DNA from 2 places in the Pseudarthrobacter kochi genome. Region 1 is predicted to be linked to the other one. Evidence: riboswitches for the same ligand, from Rfam matches in the RefSeq annotation. Region 1 holds a riboswitch; the other holds the start of a gene.
What was found. Region 1 has a riboswitch for cyclic di-AMP ahead of ACZY0Y_RS18165 (aggregation-promoting factor C-terminal-like domain-containing protein). Riboswitches for the same ligand answer to the same signal wherever they lie in the genome.

Region 1 (4,398 bases):
CATAAGCTCACCGTCCTGCGGGACAAGAACACCCCGTCCCCGGTCTTCCGCCAGCTCACCGAGGAACTCGTCACGCTTCTGGCGTACGAGGCCACCCGGGAAGTCCGCACCGAACCGGTGACCATCGAGACGCCGGTCAGCACCACCATTGGCACCGCTTTCACCAAGCCCACCCCGCTGGTGGTCCCCATCCTGCGCGCCGGACTCGGCATGCTTGAGGGCATGACCAAACTGGTCCCCACGGCCGAGGTCGGATTCCTGGGCATGGCCCGCGATGAAGAGACCCTGGACATCATCACGTACGCCGAACGCCTCCCCGAGGACCTCACCGACCGGCAGATCTTCGTCCTGGACCCCATGCTCGCCACCGGCGGCACGCTGCGCGAGGCCATCAAGTTCCTCTTCAAGCGCGGCGCCTCCGACGTCACCTGCATCTGCCTGCTGGCCGCCCCGGAAGGCCTGGCGAAGCTGGAAGAGGAGCTTGCCGACGCCAACGTGACGATCGTGCTCGCCTCGATCGACGAGAAGCTCAACGAGAAGTCCTACATCGTCCCGGGCCTGGGCGACGCCGGCGACCGCCTCTACGGCGTGGCCGGCTAACCCCTTCCGGAAACAGCACCCGGGGCTAGCCTGAGCCGCATGGACTGGAAACTTGAACTTGTCTTTGTTCCCGTGTCTGATGTGGACCGTGCCAAGGATTTCTACGTCAACAAGGTCGGTTTCAACGCCGACTACGACGAACGGCCCATGGACGGCATCCGCTTCGTCCAGCTGACCCCGCCGGGCTCGGGGTGCTCGATTGCCATCGGCGAGGGGCTCAACGACGCTCCGCCGGGAACGGCCCCCAGCCTGCAGCTTGTGGTCAGCGATATCCAGGCCGCGCACAAACAGCTCAAGGACAACGGCGTGGACGTCAGCGACGTCGACGTCCAGGAGTGGGGGCACTTCGTCTACTTTGCCGACCCGGACGGCAACAAATGGGCGGTGCAGTACATCCCCAACCGTCCCGGCGGTTAGCCGCTCCGCGACACCGTCGCCGGACTGCGGCAGGCACAGGCGAGGCCCCGGATCCAGTGGATCTGGGGCCTCGCTTCCGTCCGGGCCTGAGGCCCGCGGTGTCGGTTGTTTAGTACCAGTTGTGCGCGTAGTGGAAGTTCAGGGCGCCGCACGGGGAGCCGTAGCGGTCCTCGACGTACGTCAGGCCCCAGTTGATCTGGGTCCGGTAGTTGGTGCGGTAGTCGGCGCCCGCGCTGGCCATTTTCCCGGCCGGCAGGGACTGGACCACACCGTAGGCGCCGCTGCTCGGGTTGGTGGCAGTCGTCTTCCAGTCCGACTCCTTGGTCCAGAGCTTCATCAGGCACTGCATCTCGTTGGCGGCCCAGCCATGGGAACCCAGCTGGCTGGCCGCGTACGCCTGTGCGCCGGCAGGATCGTCGACGGCAACAGGAGCGGGTGCCGGGGCGGGCGCGGGGGCCGGGGCAGCCGCCGGGGCCGGTGCTTCGGCGGGCTTCACCTCGGTGGACTGGGCCGCGACGCCGCCGCTGGGGACGGGGGTCTGGTTCGCCACCCGGACACGTTCAAAATCGAGGTGCGTCAGGGGGGCCGCCGTGACGGTTGATTCCGTGGAGTTGCTGGCGTTGGCAGTGCGGGCGGCTGTCTCGGACGCCTGGCCGGCGGCTCCGACTCCCACAAGCACTGCACAAGCGGCAGCAACAACGGCCGCCCGGCGGCCGGTGGAGCCTACGCTGGTGCCAAACCGGGACAGCGCGGAAGCGGGCTTGGCCGGCTCGGCGCGGTGACGAGATGGCTTGGAGCGGGTCGGTGCAGCGCCGTCAGGGCGCGATTGTGCCTTGAATTCAGTCATGATCGCCTCTCAACGCCTGCGGAGTTAGCTGTCGGGTTCGGATGAGGTCATCCGGCCGAACGGAATCTCACGTGTCGGCTTCACCCCAAGGGTGCAATGTGCAGAAATGCCCGGGAACTCTGGGTCCCCCGCCTCTGCCTGGTCCAGCGGAATCCGGGAGGCGGCAGAGCTTGGCGTACATCCGGATATGCGGCCCTAGTGATGGCCGCACCCTAAAAACCGTACAGGACTCGGACTGCTAAGTCACATTTTGGTAACAGGGATCACGACGACGGCGTGGCCGCTTGCTCCCGGGCCTGGCCGGCGGCGGCCCCGCCCCGGCCCGCCGGAGGTGACGCCGGCAGGCGCACCGTGAACTCGGTCCGGCCGGGCACCGAGGCCACGCTGACCATCCCACCGTGGGCCTCCACAATCGACTGCACGATCGACAATCCCAGCCCGCTGGTTCCCTCAGCCGACGCGGCGGAAACGGTCGCGGAGGCAGCGGCGGCCGGGGGGCCGGGGAGCGTCCGGGGCGGGTGGATCGGAAGGCGGGGAAGGGGCCGCCGGCCGGGTGCCGGCGTCGTGCTGGTCACGGGATTCTTCCGGGACGCGTCCGCGCGCGTGAACCGCGCAAACACCCGGTCCACGAACTCGGGGGCGATCCCGGCGCCGTTGTCCGTCACGGTCATCACGGCGCTCCCGTCCGGCGCGCGCTTCACGCCGGTCACCACCATGGTGCCGGGGCCGGTGTGCTTGCGCGCGTTGGAGAGCAGGTTGGCCAGCACCTGGTGCAGCTGGGTCGCGTCCCCGCGGACCACCACCGGCTCCTCCGGGAGTTCCAGATGCCAGACCCGGTCCGGGGCCATGACCTTCTCGTCGCTGACCGTCTCGATGGCCAGCTGGGTGAGGTCGACCTCGGTGAGCTTGAGGGGCTGGCCCTCGTCCAGCCGGGCAAGCAGGAGCAGGTCCTCCACCAGGGTGGTCATCCGTTCGGACTGGCTCTGCACCCGGGCGAGGGACTTCGCGCCGTCGGGGGTGAAGTGTTCGGTCATCCGCATCAGCTCGGTGTAGCCGCGGATGGCTGTCAGGGGTGTGCGCAGCTCGTGCGAGGCGTCCGCCACGAACTGGCGGACCTTCATCTCGCTCTTCTGCCGGGCTTCGAGTGCATGGGAGACGTTGTCCAGCATCAGGTTCAGGGCATGGCCGACACTGCCCACCTCGGTGCCGGGATGAGCCGCGGCGGCCGGCACGCGCATGGCGAGCCCCACTTCACCGGCGTCGAGCGGGAGACGGGAGACCTGTGTGGCCACTTCGGAGAGCTGATCGAGCGGCTTCATGGTCCGGCGGATCAGTGCCGTCCCGGCCAGGCCGATCACGACGAGGCCGCCAGCGGACACGAGCACCATCGTCCAGACCAGTGAAGCCAGCGTGTTCTGTTTCTCGGCGAGCGGCAGTCCGGTGACGATCACGTCGCCGTCCGGGGTCTCGGCTGCCACCAGCCGGTAGGCCCCGGCGGACAGTGTCCGGTTTACGGGCTCGCTCCGGGTGGCGAGCTTGAGGAGAACCTCGTCGTCCTCGTCGGTGAGGGATTTCCGGGTGGCGTCGTCGGCGAGGAAGCCGGCGCCGCGGACGGAATCGTCCACGATCCTGGCGTTCAGGGTGCCGATGCCCTGGCCCCGTGCGTCCAGGGGATCGGCGCGGCCGCCGGTGCGGCCAAACTCGCGGGCGCGGTCGGCGGCCTGCACCAGTTGCTTGTCGAGTTGCCTGGTCAGGAAGGAATCCATCGAGGCATAGCTGACGATGCCGACCGCGCCGCAGATCGCCACAAGCAGGGCCATGGTGACCAGGACAAGCCGGGTGCGCAGGTGCCAGGTGGCGGGATTGCGCCAGCTGAGTCCTGGGCCGTGGACCTCGGGGGAGCGGTCAGGCACGGATCAGTCCGCCGGCTTCAGGACATAGCCGGCGCCGCGCACCGTATGGATCATGGGCGGGTGGTTGGCGTCGACCTTCTTGCGCAGGTACGAGATGTAAAGCTCCACAATGTTGGCCTGCCCGCCGAAGTCGTAGTCCCAGACCCGGTCCAGGATCTGGGCTTTGCTGACAACGCGTTTCGGGTTCTCCATGAGATAGCGCAGCAGCTCGAACTGGGTGGCGGTGAGGTGCAGTTCCTCACCCGCTCGGCGCACTTCCCGCGTGTCGATGTTCAGGACCAGATCCCCGACGACGAGTTCGGCGGTATCCATCGCAGCCACTCCGGAGCGCTGGACCAGCCGGTGCAGCCGCAGCAGCACTTCCTCCATGCTGAACGGCTTGGTCACGTAGTCGTCGCCGCCGGCAGCCAGGCCGGTGATGCGGTCCTGCACGGCGTCCTTCGCTGTCAGGAACAAGGCCGGCACCTCCGGCGCAAAGGCCCGGATCCGGCCCAGCAGCTCAACGCCGTCGAATCCGGGAAGCATCACGTCGAGCACCAGCACGTCGGGACGGAATTCCTTGGCAAGCTTCATGGCTTCAGGCCCGTCGGCGGCGACGGCCACCGACCAGCCCGCCATCCG
Region 2 (4,398 bases), on a different contig from region 1:
GGTAGTTGATGCCCGCAGCAGCCAGAGCGTTCGTGGCGAGTGCGGTGCAGTCCTGGCTGACGCCGATCTGGGCGTAGGCAGCGGCGGCGATCGTGGCGCCCATGCCGCTGGCGACGGCCGGGGCAGCGGTGCCGGCGGCGCCGACTTTGGTGCTGGCGGTCTTGGCGGTGTCGGCGGTGTTGGCCGCGGGAGTCTCCTGGACCTTCACGACGGGCTTCGGGGCCTCGACGACCGGCGCCGGAGAAGTGGTGACGGCCGGCTTCTCGTAGGAGATGGCGATGGTTGAAGCTGCCGAGATGGTCGCCGGGGTGGCCGACTGGACTTCGAGCGTGGAAGCCGAAGTGGATTCGCGCTGGACGTTGGCCTCAGCAGCGTTGGCTGCGATACCGCTGGTCAGGACGAGGCCGGAAGCGGCAGCGATAACTGCGGCCTGGCGGCCCATGCCGCCGGCGTTGTCGCCGACAGCCTTGGCAATGACGGCCAGCGAGTTGGTCTTGGTGACCTCGGCGCGGTGCCGTGCGTTTGCACGAGTAGTCATTAAGTTCTCTCTTTCGTGATCCTGGGTCCGCGCTTTTCAGGCGCAGGCTGAGGACGCTCCGGCATCTTGGGGGTACGCCGGATCGCCCCGAAATGGGTTACTTAGCGAAGGGTGTACTGCGAAGACGCGCCAAAAGCGGGAACTGCATGCAGGTGCATGGCCTGCGGGCCGGACTCAGCAGAGATTGAGACGGCGGTGCGGGATCCGTTCCGGGCGCCGGCAAGGGCGGCACGGAGGTTGGATTCCAGCGGACTCGTTAGAGCCGCGCAAGCGCGGTGACGCGCAGCATTGTGGCGTGAAGACACGAAAGTAGCCTCTCCCAATGCCTGCGAGGTGAGCTGTCGGATTCGGATGGGAGTCACCCGGCCGCGCTGCTTCCTGGGAAGCTTTGCGACTTAACCCCAAGGTCTTCTTGCGAAGACCAAAATTGGTTCCCCCGCCCCTGCCAGACGATGTAATGCGAACGGACCTTGAGCGGTGGCAGAGCTAGGCAATCCACTCAAGAGCGCCAACTTCGGAAAAGTTGGCGTAGGTCAAACGGTACAGCAGTCGGGGCCCAATGTCACATTCGGATCACGGCGTGTCACAAGAATGCGAGAGCTTCCCATCAGCTTTGTCAGAGCCAGCCGGTCGGGTCAACGACTTCGCCGTTGACCATGACCTCGAAGTGCAGGTGGCAGCCCGTAGAGGCGCCGGTGGTGCCGCTGAGCGCCACGACATCGCCGCGGGAGACCTGCTGGCCCACCTTGACGCTGGACGAGGACAAGTGGTTGTAGGTGGTCTCCAGGCCGTTGCCGTGATCGATCACCACCCGGTTTCCGCCACCGTAGGGATGCCATCCCGCGAAGGTCACGGTGCCGCTCGCGGCAGCGTGGACGGCAGTACCGCACTGGGCCGAGTAGTCCTGGCCGCGGTGGAATTCCCCGGAGCCGCCGGTGATGGGGCTGACGCGGTAGCCGAAGGGCGACGCGGTCTTCATCTGGTCCAGGGGCGCGCCGAGGCTGCCCGAGGAGGCTGCCCGGGTGATGGAGCCGACGGACTGGGCGCCCAGCAACTGCTTGAGCTTTCCGTCCGGGTCACCCTGGGTGGTGATCGCGGTGCGGTTGAAGTCGATCTTGGCCTCGGCGGCGGTGACGTCCGGCTGGACGGCGGCCGAGACGGATCCGGAGGAGGAACCCGCGTTCGTGGCCACCACGGGGCCCGTCGCGGGGACAGTGACGGTGAGGACCAGACCCGTGGCGGCCAGCGCAATGCCGGCCTTTTGACCAACGCCGCTGGCGGCGGCAAAGTCCGTTACCTGACGGAACGGGCTGCGGCGGCCTCGTCGTTCATCACGGTGCGCGTCACGGGGGCGGTCTGCCATGACGGCGACGGCCGGACGCGGCTCCGGGGCGGGACCGGACGCGCGACGTCGGCCCCTGGCGGTCTGGGTGGTCAAGAACGGTTCCTCTCTGGAGAAGCCTGCGGAGTTAGCTGTCGGATTCGGGTCAGAGAGATCAAAGACCCGGTCCGCCGTGGCAAGCATCCAGGCGCAGGGGCATCCAGGGGAGTCCCTCGGTCGAGTGTGCTTGCCGCTGACGGACTTCACCCCAAGGCTGTTGAACAGCCAGAAGTGGTTCCCCCGCCTCTGCCAGAAGGTGATTCGGCGACTGATCCGCTGGCAGAGCTCGGCTTCGGATCAGATAACGCTTTGGTATCGGTACTGGTGATCAACTATAGGCGATTAAGCCGTCCAGAGATAAATCCGTTATCGGCCCTGTGCACAACTCATGGGTAGTCCCAGTCCCGGGATAACTCCTGTTAACTGACGGTAACAAAGACGTGGGCCGCGACCTCGGGCGGAAGTTCCAGGGCACCTTCGACGTCGGGGACCCGCACCGAGATGTACTCCCCCACACGCTCCAGCGAGACCAGGGCGCCCGGGCGGATGCCGCCCTCATCGAGCTGGACCAGCAGTTCCGGTTCCACCTGGATGGGCTCGGCAAGCCGGTTGACCCTGACCGTGGAATCGGGCCCGTAGCCGGTCATGGCTTCGAGCAGGTTCACGACGCCGTCCGCGAGGGTCTGGGACGGCAGGCCTCCCAGTTCCGCGAGGCCCGGAATCGGGTTGCCATAGGGCGAGACGGTGGGGTGGTTGAGCAGTTCGAAGATCCGTCGTTCGACCCGTTCGCTCATGACGTGTTCCCAGCGGCAGGCTTCTTCGTGGACGTAGGCCCAGTCGAGCCCGATCACGTCAGCCAGCAGCCGTTCGGCAAGACGGTGCTTGCGCATGACTTCGATGGCGCGTTTCCGGCCGGTTTCCGTCAGTTCAAGGTGCCGGTCGCCGGAAACAACCACCAGTCCGTCACGTTCCATCCGGCCGACCGTCTGGGACACGGTGGGGCCGGAGTGGCGCAGCCGCTCGGCGATGCGGGCTCGGAGGGCGACGATGTTTTCTTCTTCAAGTTCCAGAATGGTCCGAAGATACATCTCGGTTGTATCGATCAGATCCGTCATTCAGCTCAGCTCCTCGAGCGCCGTCCTTGCGTAATTCCCACCGTACCGCGTGCTGCTGGCGCCCTGGCGGGGTCCGCCGTACGTTCGCAGGCCAGCTTAGCCTAATTTGAATTACTCCGGATAATCTCAATGACCGGACTGTGACGGTCCTTTTTCCCTCCCCCGCGGGGCAGTCAGGCAGAATGAAACGACAGGCTCCGCTGCAGCCACCCTGCCGGGCCACCTCCCGAGCCACATTTTGTACCAGCCGAAAAATTGGAGCCACTGTGAGCGACACCAGCATCACGATTCCCGCAAACCTCCTTCCAAAGGACGGCCGGTTCGGCGCCGGGCCGTCCAAGGTCCGCCCGGAACAGATGGAAGCACTCGCCGCGGCCTCGAATCTGCTGGGAACATCGCACCGCCAGGCGCCGGTCAAGAACCTGGTGGGGTCGGTCCGGAACGGGCTCAGCCAGTTCTTCCGTGCTCCCGAGGGCTATGAGGTCATCCTGGGCGTCGGCGGATCGACCGCGTTCTGGGACATCGCCAGCTTCGGCCTGGTGGAGAACAAGGCACAGCACTTGTCCTTTGGCGAGTTTGGCTCGAAGTTCGCTTCCGCCACCAACAAGGCACCGTTCCTGGCCGATTCCTCCATCATCAAGTCCGAGCCGGGGACCCGGCCGGCGGCCCGGGCCGAGGCCGGCGTTGACGTTTACGCCTGGCCCCAGAACGAGACGTCCACCGGTGTCGCCGCTCCGGTCCGGCGTGTGGCCGGCGCCGATGAAGGGTCCCTCGTCCTGGTTGACGCCACCTCGGCTGCCGGCGGACTGGACGTCGACGTTGCGGAAGCGGATGTCTACTACTTCGCCCCGCAGAAAAACTTCGCGTCCGACGGCGGTCTGTGGCTTGGCCTGTTCTCCCCGGCAGCGCTGGAACGTGCGGCCCGGATCAAGGCCGGCGGCCGCTGGATTCCGGACTTCCTGGACCTCCAGACGGCGATTGACAACTCGCGGCTGAACCAGACCTACAACACCCCGGCCCTGGCCACGCTGGTCACCCTGGACGCCCAGGTGCAGTGGCTCAACGCAAGCGGCGGCCTGGACTTCGCCTCGGCGCGCACGGCGGATTCGGCCGGACGGATCTACCGCTGGGCTGAGGCCTCGGAGTACGCCACCCCCTTTGTGGCGAAAGCTGAGGACCGCTCCAACGTGATCGCGACGATCGACTTCGACGACTCCATAGACGCCGCGGCGATCGCCAAGGTGCTGCGCGCCAACGGCATCGTGGACACCGAGCCGTACCGCAAGCTGGGCCGCAACCAGCTCCGGATCGCGACCTTCGTGGCGATCGAGCCGGACGACGTGTCGGCCCTGCTGGAGTGCATC

Region 2: it holds a riboswitch for cyclic di-AMP, as region 1 does, so the genes downstream of both, ACZY0Y_RS07175 (M23 family metallopeptidase) here and ACZY0Y_RS18165 (aggregation-promoting factor C-terminal-like domain-containing protein) in region 1, are expected to answer to the same signal.

Annotation. Positions count from the first base shown of each region.
Region 1 covers NZ_JBVAYV010000058.1:7,706-12,103, forward strand. The annotation lists gene upp (uracil phosphoribosyltransferase) at 1-600, shown strand, start outside; gene ACZY0Y_RS18160 (glyoxalase superfamily protein) at 640-1,017, shown strand; gene ACZY0Y_RS18165 (aggregation-promoting factor C-terminal-like domain-containing protein) at 1,127-1,864, opposite strand; cyclic di-AMP (ydaO/yuaA leader) riboswitch at 1,863-2,023, opposite strand; gene ACZY0Y_RS18170 (sensor histidine kinase) at 2,128-3,777, opposite strand; gene ACZY0Y_RS18175 (response regulator transcription factor) at 3,781-4,398, opposite strand, start outside.
Region 2 covers NZ_JBVAYV010000009.1:76,341-80,738, reverse strand. The annotation lists gene ACZY0Y_RS07180 (NlpC/P60 family protein) at 1-538, opposite strand, end outside; cyclic di-AMP (ydaO/yuaA leader) riboswitch at 848-1,017, opposite strand; gene ACZY0Y_RS07175 (M23 family metallopeptidase) at 1,155-1,976, opposite strand; cyclic di-AMP (ydaO/yuaA leader) riboswitch at 1,981-2,196, opposite strand; gene ACZY0Y_RS07170 (iron-dependent transcriptional repressor DtxR) at 2,339-3,034, opposite strand; gene serC (phosphoserine transaminase) at 3,301-4,398, shown strand, end outside.